Regions from separate parts of the Paraburkholderia sp. SECH2 genome, predicted to be linked through region 2. Evidence: riboswitches for the same ligand, from Rfam matches in the RefSeq annotation. Region 2 holds a riboswitch; each other region holds the start of a gene.
What was found. Region 2 has a riboswitch for cobalamin ahead of cobA (uroporphyrinogen-III C-methyltransferase). Riboswitches for the same ligand answer to the same signal wherever they lie in the genome.

Region 1 (5,712 bases), on a different contig from region 2:
ATAGAGCACGGCGATGCGCTTGAGGCCGAGCGTTTTCACGGCGAGGTCGGCAAGCAGCGGCTGCGCGTCGGCCTGGCTGACCGATGGGCTCCAGATGTAGTCGCCGCCTTTGGTGAAGTCAGGATGCGAGTTGGTGAAACCGAGTTGCACGAGGCCCGCATGCTGATAAATCGGCGACGCCGCCATCGAAGCGGGACTCGAGAAGTCGCCGAGTTCGATCAGGATGCGCGGGTCGTTGACGAATTTCTGCGCGATCGTGATGGATTGGCGTGGATCGCTCTGGCTGTCTTCGAAGACGTAGTTCAGCGGACGGCCGTTGATGCCGTTGTGGCTGTTGATCTCATCTAATGCAAGATCGAAACCAGCTTTCCATTGCGCGCCGTACTGAGCGTTCTGGCCGGTCAGCGGGCCGCTGACGCCTATCAGGATCGGATCGCCCGAAGGTGGCGCGGCGATGGCCGTTGTTGTCGTTATCGCCGATGCGGCCAGCAGCAGAAGTGCCGTGAGGCGAGTGGCCCACGATGGGCGCAGGCTTGATGGGTTCGACATGGCTCCAGGCTCGGTTTGCTTGAGATTGGAGTGAGTGTCGGATGTGCCCCGGCTTCGGGCAACCAAGCGATTTGCATAACGTTATGCAGCCATGGCACTTGTCCACAGAAAATGTTCATAGGGTTGTTGATAACAACGGGGCATCGTACCTAAGTGCTTGACGCAGATCGGTTTGTTGCTTGCGGTGCGGGGAGACGCAGCGATGATCGCCGACACGGTTGGCGCGGAGCGGCGCATTGCAGAGGGGTGGCTTATCCACAGAAAACGTTCACAAGCCTGTGGATAACATTCCGGCAAACGCGCCAAGTACTTGATGTATTTGGCTTCTCTCGCGCTGCACGTCGGCGTGACCGCGGCTCGCACGGTCACGCCGTTCACATCAAAGGTAAGCAGACTTCGCGGCGCTGCGGCTCGCGGGAGCCAGCAATTTGCTGCGCTCAACGAGCGCGCCGAACAGCAGTCCAACGGTCGTCCACATAATCACCTGCATGCCGATGGCCGCGACGCGGAATTTCCACAACAGCACCGCCGGGAAAGCCGCCGGCACTTCGTTGATCGTCGGCATCGACAGTTGCACGGCCGCAATGATCGCAACGAACACCACGCCCGCCACGATCGAACCATTCCATGCGCCCAACTTCAGTGCCGCGCGGCGTCGAACCTTCAGCGAAAACACCATTGCAGCCAGCGAGATCGCAATCATCAGGAAGAACAAGCCGGTCCGCATCCCGATCGTCTCGGGGTCGCCCACCGAGGGTGGATTCGCCGGGTACTTGATGTTCGGGACAATCACCAGCGTGATAAACGCGCCAAGCGCGAGCCATGCGGACAACGCGCGCGCACTCAGCGTACCGACGCGGCCATACGCATACGCGAACACCAGCGAGAACAGCCCACCGAACGCGGCGCCGTACGTCACCACGCCCGTCAACAGTCCGAGACCCGCCTGGGTGCCGCGGCTCACCAGTTCGGGTTCGGGCGCTTCGCCTTTGGCGGCGTCGGCCTTTTCCTCGAAGGAAATCGCCTGATCGACCTGCGGTTCGCCCACCAATCTCGCGAAGCCGAACGTGAGCAATCCCGCGGCGATGCCTGCAAGCATCCCGCGTACCAACAATTTACCGACCATGTTCGACTCCGTTAGTGGCAGGGAAAGCCGAGCAGATGGCGGCCGTCGTGCACGAATTCGTGCACATACATGCCGGGCACCAGCGACGTGGCGCCCTGCTCCGCACCAACGAAATACAGCGCGAGCAACAGCAGCAAGCCGCCGAACACGACCCAAGGCAGCAGTTCACGCAGCGGAATCGGCGTGGGTTGGGCGACGGGCTGTGTCGTGGAATCGAAAACAGCGTTGGACATAATGGACATCTCCTGGGGGTAACGCGCCCCGATAGTCGATTGAAGAGGGATGGTGCGAAGCTCAGGTCTGGCTTTCGGCTCATGAATGCCGATTACAGTGGCGCGACCGCGCCGGGCTCTCACCGGCTTCCGTGCTTCGCAGTGACGCTATTCTACGCGCTAAACTTTGCCTCCCGGCAATGCAAAGCATGTACGCGGCGTCCCGCTCTAGTCCGGTCTTTATGGAAATCAATTGAATGGACATACGGCTGTTACTGATCAGCCACGCATCGACCGCGGCGATGCGCGCGGGCCGCTTCCCTGCCGACGACCCGCTCGACGCACGCGGCCTCGCCGAAGCCGCCGCCGCACGAGCGCGTCTGTCGATTCCGGATGACGCGGCAGTTTTCGTCAGCCCTGCGGTTTGTGCGCGCGACACGGCGTCGGCCTTGGGGCTCGGTGCCGCGGCGTCGGTCGACGAGCGGCTGGCAGATATGGACTACGGCCTGTGGCACGGCCGCCGCCTTGCCGATCTCGCGGTCGAAGCACCACACGACCTCGCCGCATGGACACACGATCCCGACACGGCCGCGCACGGCGGCGAGTCGTTCAGTCAACTCGTGAAGCGGGTGGGACAGTGGCTCGATGCGCTAAACGGTGCGTTGAGCGAGGACGTCATACAAGGCAACACACAGACCGTGGTCGCCGTCACGCACGCGCCTGTGATCCGGGCCGCGATCGTTCATGCACTCGGCGCGCCGCCGGGCGTGTTTCCGCACATCGAAATCGCGCCGCTCTCGATGGTCGAGTTGCGACGCTCGCGACGCGGCTGGACATGGTGGCCAGCATCACAATAACGGCTACGCTCGGATAGTCCGAAACGCACGTGCCCGCTCACTTGCCCGATACAACCAGCCTCAACTTGCTCGAATCAGCCCGCGTCAACGTGATATCGGTCCGTTTGGCGCGCGTGCCAAGATAAAAATGCTGACGTCCCGGTGAATTCTGATCATGCGTCGCGTCCGGCAGGCACGAGGCGATGTCCGCCGCGACACCCTGCAGCGCGTCCGCGCTCGAACCGGCGTCGTGATGCGGCGTCCACGTGCATTGATAACTCCCGCGGCTCGCCGAACACTGGGCGTCATCGCCGTAGGGTTGCGCGACGCCCTTGCCGTCATCCGGTGTCAGCGAAGCCAGGCCGTCCGGCGCCGCCGCGACGATCCGTTTGAGCGATGCACACGGGCTAGGCGCATCGTCAGCATTCGCGCTGCACGGCAGCAATGCGCCAAGTGATACAGCGGCGATCGCGGCCGCGAGAATTCGGGTCTTGTTCATGTCGGCACAGTCCTTTGAAAGCTGGCCTTATCTCCGTAGCACGGTTCATGCCTTGCCGAACAACGCCGCCAGCCCCTGCGCCGATGCAAAAATCCCCTTCGCGTCGTGCCCGACGCCGTCGATCACAAACGTACGATGCTTCGCAGCCCCTTCCGGATCCCGCGACGCCATATAGCGCGCGTAAGCCAATCCGCGCTCCAACCGATGCTCGCCTTGCGTCTGCGCAGCGCATGAACGGTCAAGTGCCGAATGCTGCGGATCGCAATCCGCGCCGCCGAGCAGCACGGTGACGTCACGACGCGCATAGCGTGATTCGAGCGCATCAGCGGAGCTCGAATCACCGTCGCTCGAAGCATAGGCCGGCAAATCTTCGAGCCCATACTTCCAGCGATTGAACGACGGACATGCCGTCGCATCGAACGCCACGAATTCACCTGATGCTGTCGGCCGCATCGCATCGAAGTACACGTACGACGAAGGATTCGCGACCACATAGCGCAGCGCAATTCCGCGCGCGACGAGCGGCGCCTCACCGCGCGTCACCACGGCATAGCGCTGCACCACCTGGCCACCGCCCGAATGCCCGGCGATCACCACCTCGGTCAGCGACGCAAACTGCTCACGCGACGCCAGCGTCTGCAGAATGGCGTCGAGCACATCGAACGAACTGAGCGGCGCCGGACCTTCGGCGTTGTCGCCGCCCATCCAGCTAGTCCATTCCCAATGCAGCGTGGATGGCGGTAACGCATGCGCGCCAACGTCGGCACTCGCGAGGAACTGCGGCACGATCAGCAGCGTATCGGCCGCATCGCCACCAGCCAGTGCGCACGCGCGCTCCGCCAGATTGAAGTACGTGTCCGCATTTCGCAGGCGTCCGTGAATCAGAATCACGGCACGCTTGACGTCATGCGTCGGCGCAAGCCAGTCGCCGTTCGCGAACACCGGCACGGTGCCGCTACCCGCAAGCGTCGCGACACTCAGATGCCGGCTCGCGACGACGGCAACCGGACGTTCATTTGGCGCGCGTTCGTCATCGGTAATCAAAGGCTGGGTCATGCAATAAGCTCGTGAGTCATCTAATCAGTCTGGCTAGTGGCGGTTAACGCGTGACGAACTTCGCCGTTGCGCCGCCCGGCTCACGTCCCGAGCGCGTGAAATACACCATCGCAAGCGACACGAAACCGGCAAAAATCAGGTAGAACGCCGGCGTCAGACTGCTGCCGGTCAGGTGCGTCAAAGCGGTGATGGTGAGCGGCGCCATGCCGCCGAACAGCGTCACCGCAATGTTGTACGACAGCGCCACGCCCGCCGAACGGCTGCGCACCGGAAACAGCGTCGCGAGCATGCCGGGGTGCGAACCGGACATGGCGGCAAGGAACACCGTTGCGACCATCTGCGCGATGAACAGATGCCCCGGCGTGGGATTCGTCACGACGAAGTGATACAGCGGATACACGCACACCATCCACGTGATCACAATCGGATAGAACAGCCGGTACGCGCCGTAACGATCGGCAAGCTTGCCGGACAGCGGAAACAGGAACAGATTCAGCACGCCCGACACGAACGCGCCGAGCAGCGCGGTGGACAGCGGCAGATGCAATTGCCGCTCGACATACACCGACAGATACGAGTGCCACACATAATTGGTCGCCGCGCCGATGATGATCACGCCCATCGCACAGATCGCCGCGTCGCCGTTATCGCGGAAGAACTGGCGCACCGTCACGCGCAGCGGCTTGTCCTTTTGATCGAGCAAGCGCTCGAACTCCGGCGATTCCGCCACCCGATGCCGGATGTAGAAACCGAACGGCCCCGCCAATGCGCCGAACAGAAACGGCAGGCGCCAGCCCCACGCCACCAGTTGCTCATGCGTGAGCTGCGTGGTCAGCAGATAACCGACGCCTGACGAAAGCAGCAACGCGAACGCCTGCGCCGACATATTGAAGCTGCCGTAGAACATCTTCTTGTGCGGCGGCGCGTACTCGACCAGCATCGCCGAGGCCGTCGCGAACTGCCCGCCCACCGAGAGCCCTTGCAACAGCCGCGCGAGCACCACGAGCAACGGCGCCGCGATGCCGATGCTGGCATAGCCCGGCGTGAGGCCCATCAACAGCGTGCTCGCCGCCATCGAAATGATCAGCAGCGAGAGCGCTTTGCGCCGCCCTGCCCGGTCCGCGTAGATGCCGAGCAGAATGCCGCCGATCGGCCTCACGATAAAGCCCACGGCGAACGTGGCGAGCGTCAGCATGATCGACACGAAACCGCTGCCGCCAGGAAAGAACACCTGCGCGATGATCTTTGCGAAGTAGCCGTAGATCAGAAAATCGAACCACTCGAGCCCGTTGCCGAGCACTGAGGCAAAGATCGCGCGCCGCACCATCGAGGGGCTCAGTCCGTTCGATGCCTCCAAAGCGGACGCCGCATCGTCACGCCGATTCAAACTCGCCTCGCTCATTGCTCGCATCCTTTGGTGTCGAACATCGCCGA
Region 2 (5,712 bases):
GCCTCTTCGAGCATCTGCGCGTGCCTTGGCGAGCCGACGCGATTGGCGAGCACGCCGTAAAACGGTACCTCCGGCTTGAATTGCGCAAGGCCGAAAGCGACCGCGCCGAAGGTCTGCGCCATCGCTTTCGCCGAAATCACCGCGAGCACCGGCACGCCGAATGTGGTTGCCAGATCCGCGCTGCTCGGTGTGCCGTCGAACAGACCCATCACGCCTTCGATCAGGATCAGATCCGCTTCGGCCGCCGCCTGCGCGAGCAGGTTGCGACAGGCGGTTTCGCCCACCATCCACAGATCGAGCGACAGGACCGGCGTGCCGCTGGCACGCGCGAGGATCATCGGGTCGAGAAAGTCGGGGCCGGTTTTGAATACGCGCACGCGTCGCCCCAGCCGCCGATGGTAGCGCGCGAGACCCGCGGTAATCGTGGTCTTGCCTTGGCCCGACGCGGGAGCGCTAATGAACAGGGCGGGGCAAGCGGACATCGCTCAGAACTCCACGCCGCGCTGCGCTTTCACGCCTTGCTCGCGATACGGGTGTTTGACGATGCGCATTTCGGTGACGAGGTCGGCGGCTTCGATCAGCGCGTCCGGCGCGTGACGGCCGGTCACCACCACGTGCAGCATCTCCGCGCGCCCGGTCAGTACCGACAGCACTTCGTCGAGCGGCAGGTATTCGTACTTCAGCACGGTGTTCAGTTCGTCGAGGATCACCATCTGATAGTCGCCGCTTTCGATCATGCGGCGTGCTTCGTTCCACCCTTTGCGCGCGGTGGCGATGTCGGCGTCGCGATTCTGCGTGTTCCAGGTATAGCCGTCGCCCATCGTGACGAAGTCGCAATTGGCGATCGCGCCGAGAAAGTCGCGTTCCGACGTATGCAGCGCGCCCTTGATGAACTGCACGACGCCGAGGCGCATGCCATGCCCAAGCACGCGCACGGCCATGCCGAACGCTGCGGTGGTTTTGCCTTTGCCGGTGCCGGTATTGACGATCAGCAGACCTTTTTCGACGGTGGCGCTGGCCTGCTTTTTCTCGTGGCCCTCGCGCCGGCGTTCGGTCATGCGTTGATGCGATTCGGGATCGGTCTTCATGGAAGGTCCTGTTCTTGAGTGTCGTTGTTTGCGTGTTCGCAGGCGAGGCGGGCGGTGGTCGATGCTATCGCGACGGTGATGCCGGCATGTACGGTTTTGCGCACGAGTAGCCGTGCGTTGGCGGTATCGGCTGCAAACGAGGCAACTGGGGTCATTGAGCTAATTGAGGCATGGGCCGCATCAGATTCGGTCGCCGCAGCGAGCAAGGCGCACGGCTCGCAGACGCCGTCTATGCCGAGGTGCTCGCGTGCGGCCGCCGACGGATCCTCCACGGAGATCGCCGCAATCTGCTCACGGCTGAACAGCTTCAACGGCAGCGCATGACGTGCGCAAAATTCGAGCAGGCCGGTTTCGTGGGCTTTGACGTCAACCGAGGCGATCGCGCTGATTTCGTCGAATGAATGCGAGCCGAGCGTGGCGCGCACAGCCGTTTCGATTTCCTCGGCGGAGCTGTGCAAACGACAACCGATGCCGACGGTTAGCGTTTTCCTTGCGTGGCGCTGGGATTCGCTGCCGACTTTCACCGCATCCCGCGCCAAAGCCAGCGACGCCACACCGCCGATCACCACGATCGCCGGCGACCCGAGCCCGGCGCGCGAGACCGTATCGGCGAACTCGCCGAGCCGCGCGAGCGCATGCCGTTGCTCGGGGCGCGTGGCCGATTCGATCGCGGCGCACGGCGTATCGGCGCTCATCCCGGCTGCGAGCAATGTGTCGACGATTTCGTTCAGTCGCCGCATGCCCATGTAAATCACCAGCGTCATTCGCGTAGCGACGAGCGCGGCCCAGTCCGGCTCGCCGCTGCCGGCGCCGTGTCCGGTGACGAACACCACGCCTTGCGCGTGATCGCGATGCGTCACAGGAATGCCGATTGCCGCGGGCGCCGCAATCCCGGCGGTGATGCCGTTGATCACGTCGACGCTAATGCCTGCGGCATGGAGCGCTTCTTGTTCTTCGCCGCCACGGCCGAATACGAACGGATCGCCGCCTTTCAAACGGGCGACGCTGCGTCCCGCCCGCAAATGCTCGAGCATTTGCGCGACGATGCCGGCCTGCGGCGTCGACGGATGGCCGCCGCGTTTGCCGACATACACGACCAGTGCGTCGGCGCGCGCAAACTGCAGTACCTCAGGATTCACCAGATCGTCGACCAGCACCACATCGGCTTGCGCCAACGCGCGCGTCGCTTTGAGCGTCATCAGTTCGACGTCGCCGGGGCCGGCGCCGATCAGCCAGGCGCGGCTCATCGCGGCGTGCATGGCGCACGCCATGTCGTGACAAGCGGGAGCGGGCGAGGCGCGAAGATGCCGGAGGCGGCAGAAATTGAGGTCATGCGGTGCAACAGATTACGCGCAACGAAAAACGCCGCTCGCCGCGTTTCCCACAGGAAAACGCCAACGGCCGCGCCACGTCGTGCTTCAGCGCCTTCACATCCGTCCCTCGCGGATTCCGGCGGCCGGCAGCGTGACGTTCGCTGCCTCCGCGTCTGGCCGGTATCCGGGCTGGCGGCCTCATGCGTTTTGCCTTCCCGTCCGGATTCGTCGGACAGTGGCATCAAAAACGCATGCGCGATGCGAAAGCACCGCAGGTCGCTTACCGTTGCGGGGACAGCACAGGTTGAGCGCAGCGAGCGCGGCCTGTTTCCCGTTTAACTGCACATGCGATCGCATATGCGGGCACCAAACGCGCGCATACGATAGCACACGGCAGGCCGCGCCGGCACTGTGGAAAGGCCTTGCCGAAGCCCGCGTTTCCTTGACGGCAGGGGGCGCTCGGCCTAAACTCGCACGCACTTTGGTGCTCGTGTGCGCGCTCGTGCGCATGCAGTTAAACGGGAAACAGGGTGCCCACCTGCAATGGACCGGGTCAACCTGTGCTGCCCCCGCAACGGTAAGCGAAAAGCGGTGCGTTCTTGAGCGCCGCGGAGCCGGCTTCGATGTCCACGCGCAAGGCCGCGTCGGCATATAACCACTGGGCGAGAAACCACTCGTCCGGGAAGGGGAAGCGGCGCTTTCGCCAGCCCGGATACCGGCCAGACTACGAAGAACGACCATCGCGGGGATGCGGTGGCGCGTTCATGACCTCATTCTCGTTTCCAGTTTTTGGTTGCCTCGGCAACGCCGTTGTTCGTCCCCGTGTTTTGTTAATGTCGTGGTTTGGGGTATGTGCCCCGTTTGCCCGGCCTATACACGATGCCTCGGCGTGCACGAGCAACTCCTACGGATGGACCTCACGATGCAAACTCAAATGCGCAAGATCCCCGTCACCATCGTCACGGGCTTTCTCGGCAGCGGCAAGACCACGCTGCTGCGGCACATTCTTCAGCATGCGGGCGGCAAGCGCATCGCGGTGATCGTCAACGAGTTCGGCGAACTCGGCATCGACGGGGAAATCCTCAAGGGTTGCGGCATCGGTTGTGATGAGAACGGCGTTGAGGCCGAAGGGCAACTGTATGAACTCGCGAACGGCTGCCTGTGCTGCACCGTGCAAGAGGAGTTTTTCCCGGTGATGGAAAAGCTGGTGGAGCGCCGCGAGCAGATCGATCACGTGCTGATCGAAACGTCAGGTCTCGCGTTGCCGAAGCCGCTGGTGCAGGCGTTCAACTGGCCGCAGATCAAGAATAGCTTTACCGTCGACGCGGTCGTCACCGTGGTAGACGGCCCGGCCGCGTCGAGCGGCCAGTTCGCCGACAACCCGGTCGCCGTCGATGCGCAACGCAAGGCCGATCCGAATCTCGATCACGAATCGCCGCTGCACGAATTGTTCGAAGATCAATTGTCGGCCGCTGATCTGGTGATTCTGAACAAAACGGATCTGCTCGACGAAGCGCATCAAGCTTCTGTCGAAGCCATCATCCGCGAAGAAATTCCACCGCAAGTGAAGATCGTGCGCGCGCAGATGGGGCAACTCGACCTGCATACGTTGCTGGGTCTCGAAGCGGCCTCGGAAGAGACAATCCATCTACGCCACGACCATCACGGTTCGGCCGAAGACGCCGATCACCATCACGACGAGTTCGATTCGGTGGTGGTGCACGCGAATGTTTCGTCGCGCGAAGCTGTGATCGCCGCGTTGCAAGGGCTCGTCGAAACCAACACGATTTACCGCGTCAAAGGTTTCGCGGCGCTGCCGGGTGCGGCGATGCGTCTGGTGATACAGGGCGTGGGCCGCCGATTCGATAGTTACTTCGACCGGCGCTGGCAAGCGGGTGAAACGGGCGCCGAGCAACAAAGCCGCTTTGTGCTGATCGGCGAAGACCTCGACCAGGCCGCGTTGCAACAGGCATTCGACGCCGCCTTGGGCGCCGTGGCGAACGCTCAGCCGCAACAGGCGTAACCGGTCATGCATCTGCTGCGCACCACGCCGGGCGGTTTTGTCGACGATACACAGGGCGTGATCCGGATCGATCAGCAGCCCGCCGATATCGTGGTGCTCAGTTCCGCGGATACCACGCTGTCATTGCTCGCGAGCGTGTTTCCGCGTCTGGGCGAGGGTTTTCCGAGCGTGCGGCTTGCGAACGTCACGTATTTACGGCAACCGGCTTCGGTCGATTTCTATGTCGAAGACGTGTTGCAGCATGCGCGTGTCGTGGTGGTCGATCATCTCGGCGGCGAGGCGTACTGGCCGTACGGCATCGAGCAGGTGGTCGCTCTCGCCGAGCGCAAGCAGCAGACGCTCGCGATGTTCTCCGGCGATCTGCAGGAAGACCCGAATCTGCTGGCGCGCAGCACCGCCGACGCCGAACTGTGTCATCAGCTATGGCGCTATCTGCGTGAAGGCGGCCCGCAGAATGCCGAGGCCTTCCTGCGTTTTATCGCGTACCGCTCGCTTGGCTGGGGGCGCGAGCCCGCGCTGCCGCGCGCGTTGCCTGCCGCGACGCTCTACCATCCCGAACGGGACACGCCGACCATTGCCGACTGGCAGGCGCGCTGGCGGGAGGGTGCACCGGTTGCCGCGATTCTGTTCTACAAGGCGCATCTGCAGGCGGCCAACACAGCGGTGTTCGACGCCCTGATCGATGCGCTCGAAGCACAAGGCCTGAATCCGTTACCGATCGCAATTACTTCGCTTAAAGACGCGATGAGCCGCGACGTCGTACAGCAGTTGTGCGCGCAACATGATGTCGCGCTGGTGCTGAATACAACCGCATTCGCCGCGTCTGCTATCGACGACCCCGAGCCGCTCGCGCTCGCCGGTGACGCGCCGGTGCTCCAGGTGATCCTTAGCGGCGGTAATCGTGAAGATTGGGTCAAGGACAATCAGGGGCTCAACTCGCGCGATATCGCCATGCATATCGCGCTGCCGGAAGTGGACGGCCGCATCATCACGCGGGCGATCAGCTTCAAGGGGCTCGCCTATCGTTGTCCGCATACCGAAGTCGATGTGGTCCGCTACCAACCGGACCTCGAACGCGTCGGCTTTCTGGCCGAACTGAGCCGCCGCTGGTGCCGCCTGCGCACGCTCGATAACGCGGACAAGAAACTCGCGCTGATCCTTGCCAACTATCCGATGAGCGAAGGGCGCATCGGCAATGGCGTGGGGCTCGATACGCCGGCCTCGGTGGTCGGACTTCTGTCAATGTTGCGTGATGAGGGATATCGCGTGGCTGAGCTGCCCACCGACG
Region 3 (5,712 bases), on a different contig from region 2:
TGGCACAACGTTTGCGAGTCCGTTAGGCGCTTGTAACCTGAGCTTGGTTCCCTAATTTGACGTTTGCTGAACGTTTGTGTTCATCGGCGCACAGACATGCGCGTGACACAAGCGGCAACGGGTCACATGCGCGTATGCAAGGTCAAACAAGACGTTTGGTGATGAAGCGCCATTCAGCTTCGGTCACCGGTGTGATCGACAGGCGGTTGCCTTTGACGAGCACACGCATGTCCTTCAATTCTTCATGCTCGCGCAGCGCGGCAAGCGGAATCAAGGGGATCTTCTTCTTGAACACCACATCGACGAGTAGCCAGCGCGGCGTTTCCTGCGACGACTTCGGGTCGTAGTAGGAGCTCTTCTTGTCGAATTGAGTGGGGTCCGGATACGCGGTGGACGACACCTCCGCGAGCCCCGCAATGCCCGGCTCCGGGCAACTCGAGTGATAGAACAGCACACCGTCGCCGACCTGCATCATGTCGCGCATGAAGTTGCGCGCCTGATAGTTGCGCACGCCGGTCCACGGCAACGTGTGGTGCGGTGCCTCTGCCAGATGGTCGATGCTTGCTTCGTCCGGTTCGGACTTCATTAGCCAGTAGCGCATGAATCGAGTTGAACGTTAAAGGTTTGACACAGCAAAAAAATCGAGGCCCAAAGAAAAACGGCACCGAACCGAAGTCCGATGCCGTTTGAATAAGGTCCCCGCCTTAGCCGCTAGGCCGGCATCCTGAACCGGGAGTTCAGAATTGGTCGCAGTTAGCAGCACTTCGGGTACATCAGACAGAGTGACGCGCACACCCGTGCTACAAATTTCCACAACCGTGCACATGGCATTGGTTCAAGGAATATATGACCTTGGCGAACCAGGCAGGGAAGTCAAACCGATTGAATTCAAGACGTTTGCATGAATCTTTGTTCATGCATCTCGGTTGAATTCGCAGCCGATCTCAGGACCGGCTACAAGATACTTTTACATGCTGTACTGCTGAATCACAGTACCCAGTTGCTCGTTCATTTGGTGCATTGTACGCCGGATTTCTTCAGCGGGAAATGCTTCTCCGTGCCGCACGCTGCTTTGCAGCTTAAGCAGTTCTGATGCCAGCGACAGCGCGGCCATGACGGCAATGCGATCCGTGCCGCGCACGTTGCTGCCATTGCGGATCTTCGACATCTCGGCGTCGACGCGTGCAACCGCTTCAAGCAGCGCGCCTTCAGTTTCCGGCGAGCAGGCTAGACGATAGGGCACGCCGAGAATCGATACTTCGATCTGCTTGGTGGTCATGCATTTTCTCCATGGCGGGTGACGTCGCTCTCCGCTTCTTCCTCATGCGGCGCGGTCTCGAGCAGATCGAGCTGATTATCAGGCTCGCTGTGCGCGCGGGCCCGCGGCAATTTTTCGAGGATCGCATTGAGGCGCACCTGTGCGTCGTCGATCTTTGCCGACAGCGCGTCGCGTTCCGCCTGCAGCGCATCGCGCTCCTCGCGCATCAGCGCGAGTTCCGTGCGCGTGGCCTCGGCTTCGGCACGCGTTTGGGCGAGCTGATCTTCGAGCGCGAGCCGCGCTTCATTGTGGCGTTGGCTGATCGTGATCAGCTTGCCGATATTCTGTGAAAGTGTTTCGAGTTCGGTGAGCATCTGCTGCGTCCTCTAAAGACATCGCATTTTAGCGCGGAATGTCGCAGGTTCCGACAATTGTCTCGTTTCGAGACGTAACAACATCGCTTTGTGCCGGCTTTTATCGACCATATGATGAAAAACAACTCATGCATCGGACAATAACCTGCACTTAACAGAACAGTTTGCGCACGGATTAACCATTCTTGACGGACCCGAGGGCCGCTCCTAAACTGGCCGCACTTTGGTGCCCGCGCGCGCTTTTCCACAGTGTGCGCAGTTAAACGGGAAGCAGGGCGCGCGCTTCGCCTGAACGCGCCAACCTGCGCTGCCCCCGCAACGGTAAGCGACCGCATTCGTCATGCAGGTCGATCCTGATCGCGTGTTTGATGCTTAACACGCGAGTGTGCCACTGCGCGTCACGCGTGGGAAGGCGGGATCGATGTGTCGCCAGCCCGGATACCGGCCAGAGGGAGAGGCTCGTTCCCGCGCAAACGTAAAACAACGCGGGCGCCTCGTTACGCATCGGCCCGCGGGGAAGCGGGCCGCGCACGCTATCCACAGGAATGTCATCCCATGCTGTCCCCTATCGCTCGCGCGGCGTTGCTCGCCTTTGCGAGCCTGCCGCTCGTCGTGCATGCTCAAGCTACTGCTTCTTCTGCGTCACCGTCCTCGTCGTCATCTTCTTCTGCCGATACGGGGGCGAGCGGTTCGTCAGCCGCGGTGTTGTCGCCCGTTGTCGTGACCGCGGAGCGCGGGCCGCAACCGCTCGCCGATGCGATCCCGCAGACCACGCTGTTCGACCAGCAGGACATCGCCGATACGACCGCGACCGATTTGCCCGGCCTGCTGCAACTCGCGCCCGGCGCGCAAATCTCGCGCACCGGTGGTCCGGGTTCCACGACGAGCCTGTTTCTGCGCGGCGCGTCGTCGACGCAATCGCTTTTGCTGATCGACGGCGTGCGGGTCGACTCCGTGAGTCTGGGCGCGCCGCAACTCGCGCAGATTCCCCTCGACCAGATCGATCACGTCGAAGTGGTGAATGGCAACGTGTCCGCGCTTTACGGCTCCGGCGCAATTGGCGGCGTGGTGCAGGTGTTCACCAAAGACGGCGGCGACCATCCGCCGCGTTTCAATTTTTCGGTGGGCTATGGCAGCTATCACACGCAGACGCAGCAGGCCGGCGTGAACGGCTCGCTGGATAAAGACGGCAACACCACCTTCAGCATTTCGCTCGCGCGTTCGAAAGACGACGGCTTCTCCTCGCTCAATCCGTCGCAGGCGCCCAACGCGAATCCGAACGCGAACGGCTATCTGAACGAAAGCATCTCGGCTTCGCTGCGTCACAAGTTCAGCGACAAGTGGGACGCGGGCGCCACCTATTTCCAGTCGAACGGCAATAACAGCTACGACAACGCGTACGGTGTGCCGACCGATCTGAACAACCTCTACAGCAAAGTGCGCCAGGTGTCGGTGTTCGCGAACGGCAAACTGACCGACTGGTGGACCACGCACTTCATCGTTTCCGAAGGCGACGACCGCAGCGTGGCGAATACCAACGGCATCTACAACGGCCGCTTCGATACCGACAATCGCCAGTACACGTGGCAGAACGATTTTGCGCTCGCCGCGCAGCAGAAACTGCAGGTCGGCTATGAGCATCTGGATCAGAGCCTCGACTCGGATACATTCACTGCGCCCGACCGGCATGTGGATTCGGGCTTTGTCGGCTACACGGGGCGCTTTGGGCGCAATCAGATTCAGGCCAACGTGCGGCGCGATCAGTATTCCGATTTCGGCGGGGCGAACAGTTACTATCTCGGCTACGGTTTCGATATCACCGAGCATTGGAAGGCGACTGCAAGCTATTCGGATTCATTCCGCGCGCCGAGCTTCGACGATTTGTACTATCCGCTCAGCGGCAATCCGTCGATCCAGCCGGAGCGCAGCCATTCGATCGAAGCAGCATTGCAGTACGCGTCGAACGCGCTTGGCGTGATGCGTCTGAGCGCCTTCCAGACGCGTTATTCGAATCTGATCGACTACGAGCAGGTTACGCCCGGCATTTTTTTGGCCGAGAACGTCGGCCGTGCGAAGGTGCAGGGGCTTGAAGGATCGTGGAGCGGCCATATGGGCAAGACCGACGTGCGCGCGTCGCTAACGCTGCAGAATCCTGTCGACCTCGATAGCGATACCGATCTTGTGCGTCGTGCAAGACGCTTCGCGTCGCTGGCGGTAAATCGCAGCATTGCCGGGTGGCGTGTCGGCGGCGAGTGGATTGTCAGCGGCGCGCGTGAAGATAGCAGCGGCACGCTGGGCGGCTACGGCGTGGTGAATCTGTCGGCGCGCTACAACATCACGAAGGCATGGTACGTCGCCGCGCAGATCCAGAACCTGTTGAACAAGGACTATGAAACGGCCTACTCGTATAACTCGCCGCGGCGCGGTGCGTATGTCACGGTTGGTTGGCAGCAGCAATGACGAACGTACTTGCATGAGAACGTGCCGATGAACCGTAGCTCGAGCCCGATGCCCACGACCACGTTGCGCGTGATGAGCGCAAAGCGCGCCGCCGCGATCTGGCTCGTGCTCGCGGCGATCGCGCTGGTTGTGCTGATGGCATCGCTCGCACTGGGCAGTGTGTCGCTCGCGCCGGCGCGCGTGTTGGCGGCGTTGCTGCCGTCGCACGCGTCGCATGTGGCGTCCGGCGATCTTGCCGGCGAGATCGTGCGCACGCTGCGTTTGCCGCGCGCGCTGGCCGGCTTCGCGTGCGGCGCGTTGCTTGCGCTGGCGGGGGCGCTGCTGCAAGTGCTGTTGCGCAATCCGCTGGCCGAGCCCTACGTACTAGGCGTGTCGGGTGGCGCGGCGACGTTCGCGCTGGTCGCGATGATCGCTGGTTGTGCGTGGTGGATCGTCGACGCCAGCGCATTCGCCGGCGCATTCGTGTCGATCCTGCTGGTGCTCGGACTCGCACGCCGTGAATTGTGGCGGGGCGAGCCGCAGGATACGTCGCCGCGTTTGCTGCTGACTGGTGCGGTGATCGCGGCCGGCTGGGGCGCTGTCATTACCCTGTTGCTTAACCTTGCGCCGGACAATCGGCTGCGCGGCATGTTGTTCTGGCTGACCGGCGATCTGAACGGCGGCGCGATGCCATGGACAGCGCTCGCCGCGCTCGTCGTCGTGCTGATGGCGATCGTACCCGCTGCGCCGCGTCTGAACGTGCTGTTGCGGGGCGACGCCGCTGCGCAGGCGCTCGGTGTCGCGGTGATGCCGCTGCGCCTGCGCGTGTATCTGGTGGCGTCGCTGGCGGCAGCCGCGGCGGTGACCACAGCCGGCACGATCGGTTTTGTCGGGCTCGTCGTGCCGCATATGCTGCGGCTCGCCTTCGGTAACGATCAGCGCATGCTGCTGCCCGCAGCGGCGCTCGGTGGCGGTGTCGCGGTGATGGGCGCGGACCTGATTGCGCGCACGGTGATCGCACCCGCGCAATTGCCGGTCGGCGTGATCACGTCGATCGTCGGCGTGCCCGTGTTCCTGTGGATGCTGTTGCGCAGGCGCCGATGATGAACGCACACAACGCTCCGCATTCGGCGCTTAGCGCGCAACGCCTGACTTTGCGTGCGGGCATGCGCACCTTGCTCGACGCATTCACGCATACGTTCTATGCGGGCGAGATCTGGTGCGTTGCGGGCCCCAATGGCGCGGGCAAGACGACCTTGCTATCCACGCTTGCCGGTCTGGCGCAGCCGTCGGCGGGGCATGTCGAACTCGACGGTGTGCGTCTCGCCGACTGGCAGCCATTGCCGCTCGCGCAGCGTCGCGCGCTGATGCCGCAAAGCGCTGCGGACGCCTTCAGCGCGAGCGTGCTCGACATCGTGATGCTGAACCGCTTTCCGCATTTGACCGGCTGGGGTTGGGAGGGCGAGGCCGATCGCGCGGCCGCGCATGCCGCGCTGGACGTTTTGGGCCTCGCCGCATTCGCTGCGCGCGACGTGCTGTCGCTTTCCGGTGGCGAACGTCAACGCGTTGCGCTCGCGGCGGTGTTGTGCCAGGAGGCGCCGTTGTTGCTGCTCGACGAACCGCTCTCGCATCTGGATCTGC

Region 1: another riboswitch for cobalamin. It lies ahead of M0D66_RS20330 (CbtB-domain containing protein); the one in region 2 lies ahead of cobA (uroporphyrinogen-III C-methyltransferase).
Region 3: another riboswitch for cobalamin. It lies ahead of M0D66_RS35825 (TonB-dependent receptor); the one in region 2 lies ahead of cobA (uroporphyrinogen-III C-methyltransferase).

What each region holds. Positions count from the first base shown of each region.
Region 1 covers NZ_JALPRH010000012.1:27,233-32,944, forward strand. Annotated here, with positions in the region: gene M0D66_RS20320 (ABC transporter substrate-binding protein) at 1-549, opposite strand, end outside; gene M0D66_RS20325 (CbtA family protein) at 929-1,675, opposite strand; gene M0D66_RS20330 (CbtB-domain containing protein) at 1,687-1,908, opposite strand; cobalamin riboswitch at 1,951-2,090, opposite strand; gene M0D66_RS20335 (histidine phosphatase family protein) at 2,145-2,744, shown strand; gene M0D66_RS20340 (hypothetical protein) at 2,782-3,222, opposite strand; gene M0D66_RS20345 (alpha/beta hydrolase) at 3,268-4,278, opposite strand; gene M0D66_RS20350 (MFS transporter) at 4,322-5,680, opposite strand; gene M0D66_RS20355 (alpha/beta hydrolase) at 5,677-5,712, opposite strand, start outside.
Region 2 covers NZ_JALPRH010000029.1:91,264-96,975, forward strand. Annotated here, with positions in the region: gene M0D66_RS32560 (cobyrinate a,c-diamide synthase) at 1-482, opposite strand, end outside; gene cobO (cob(I)yrinic acid a,c-diamide adenosyltransferase) at 486-1,088, opposite strand; gene M0D66_RS38005 (cobalamin biosynthesis protein) at 1,085-1,642, opposite strand; partial or broken gene cobA (uroporphyrinogen-III C-methyltransferase) at 1,619-2,335, opposite strand; cobalamin riboswitch at 2,559-2,787, opposite strand; cobalamin riboswitch at 2,867-3,140, shown strand; gene cobW (cobalamin biosynthesis protein CobW) at 3,324-4,424, shown strand; gene cobN (cobaltochelatase subunit CobN) at 4,431-5,712, shown strand, end outside.
Region 3 covers NZ_JALPRH010000040.1:31,279-36,990, reverse strand. Annotated here, with positions in the region: gene M0D66_RS35845 (EVE domain-containing protein) at 143-601, opposite strand; RNA gene ssrS (6S RNA) at 693-874, opposite strand; gene M0D66_RS35835 (cell division protein ZapA) at 968-1,279, opposite strand; gene M0D66_RS35830 (ATPase) at 1,276-1,632, opposite strand; cobalamin riboswitch at 1,840-2,097, shown strand; gene M0D66_RS35825 (TonB-dependent receptor) at 2,188-4,092, shown strand; gene M0D66_RS35820 (iron ABC transporter permease) at 4,120-5,175, shown strand; gene M0D66_RS35815 (ABC transporter ATP-binding protein) at 5,172-5,712, shown strand, end outside.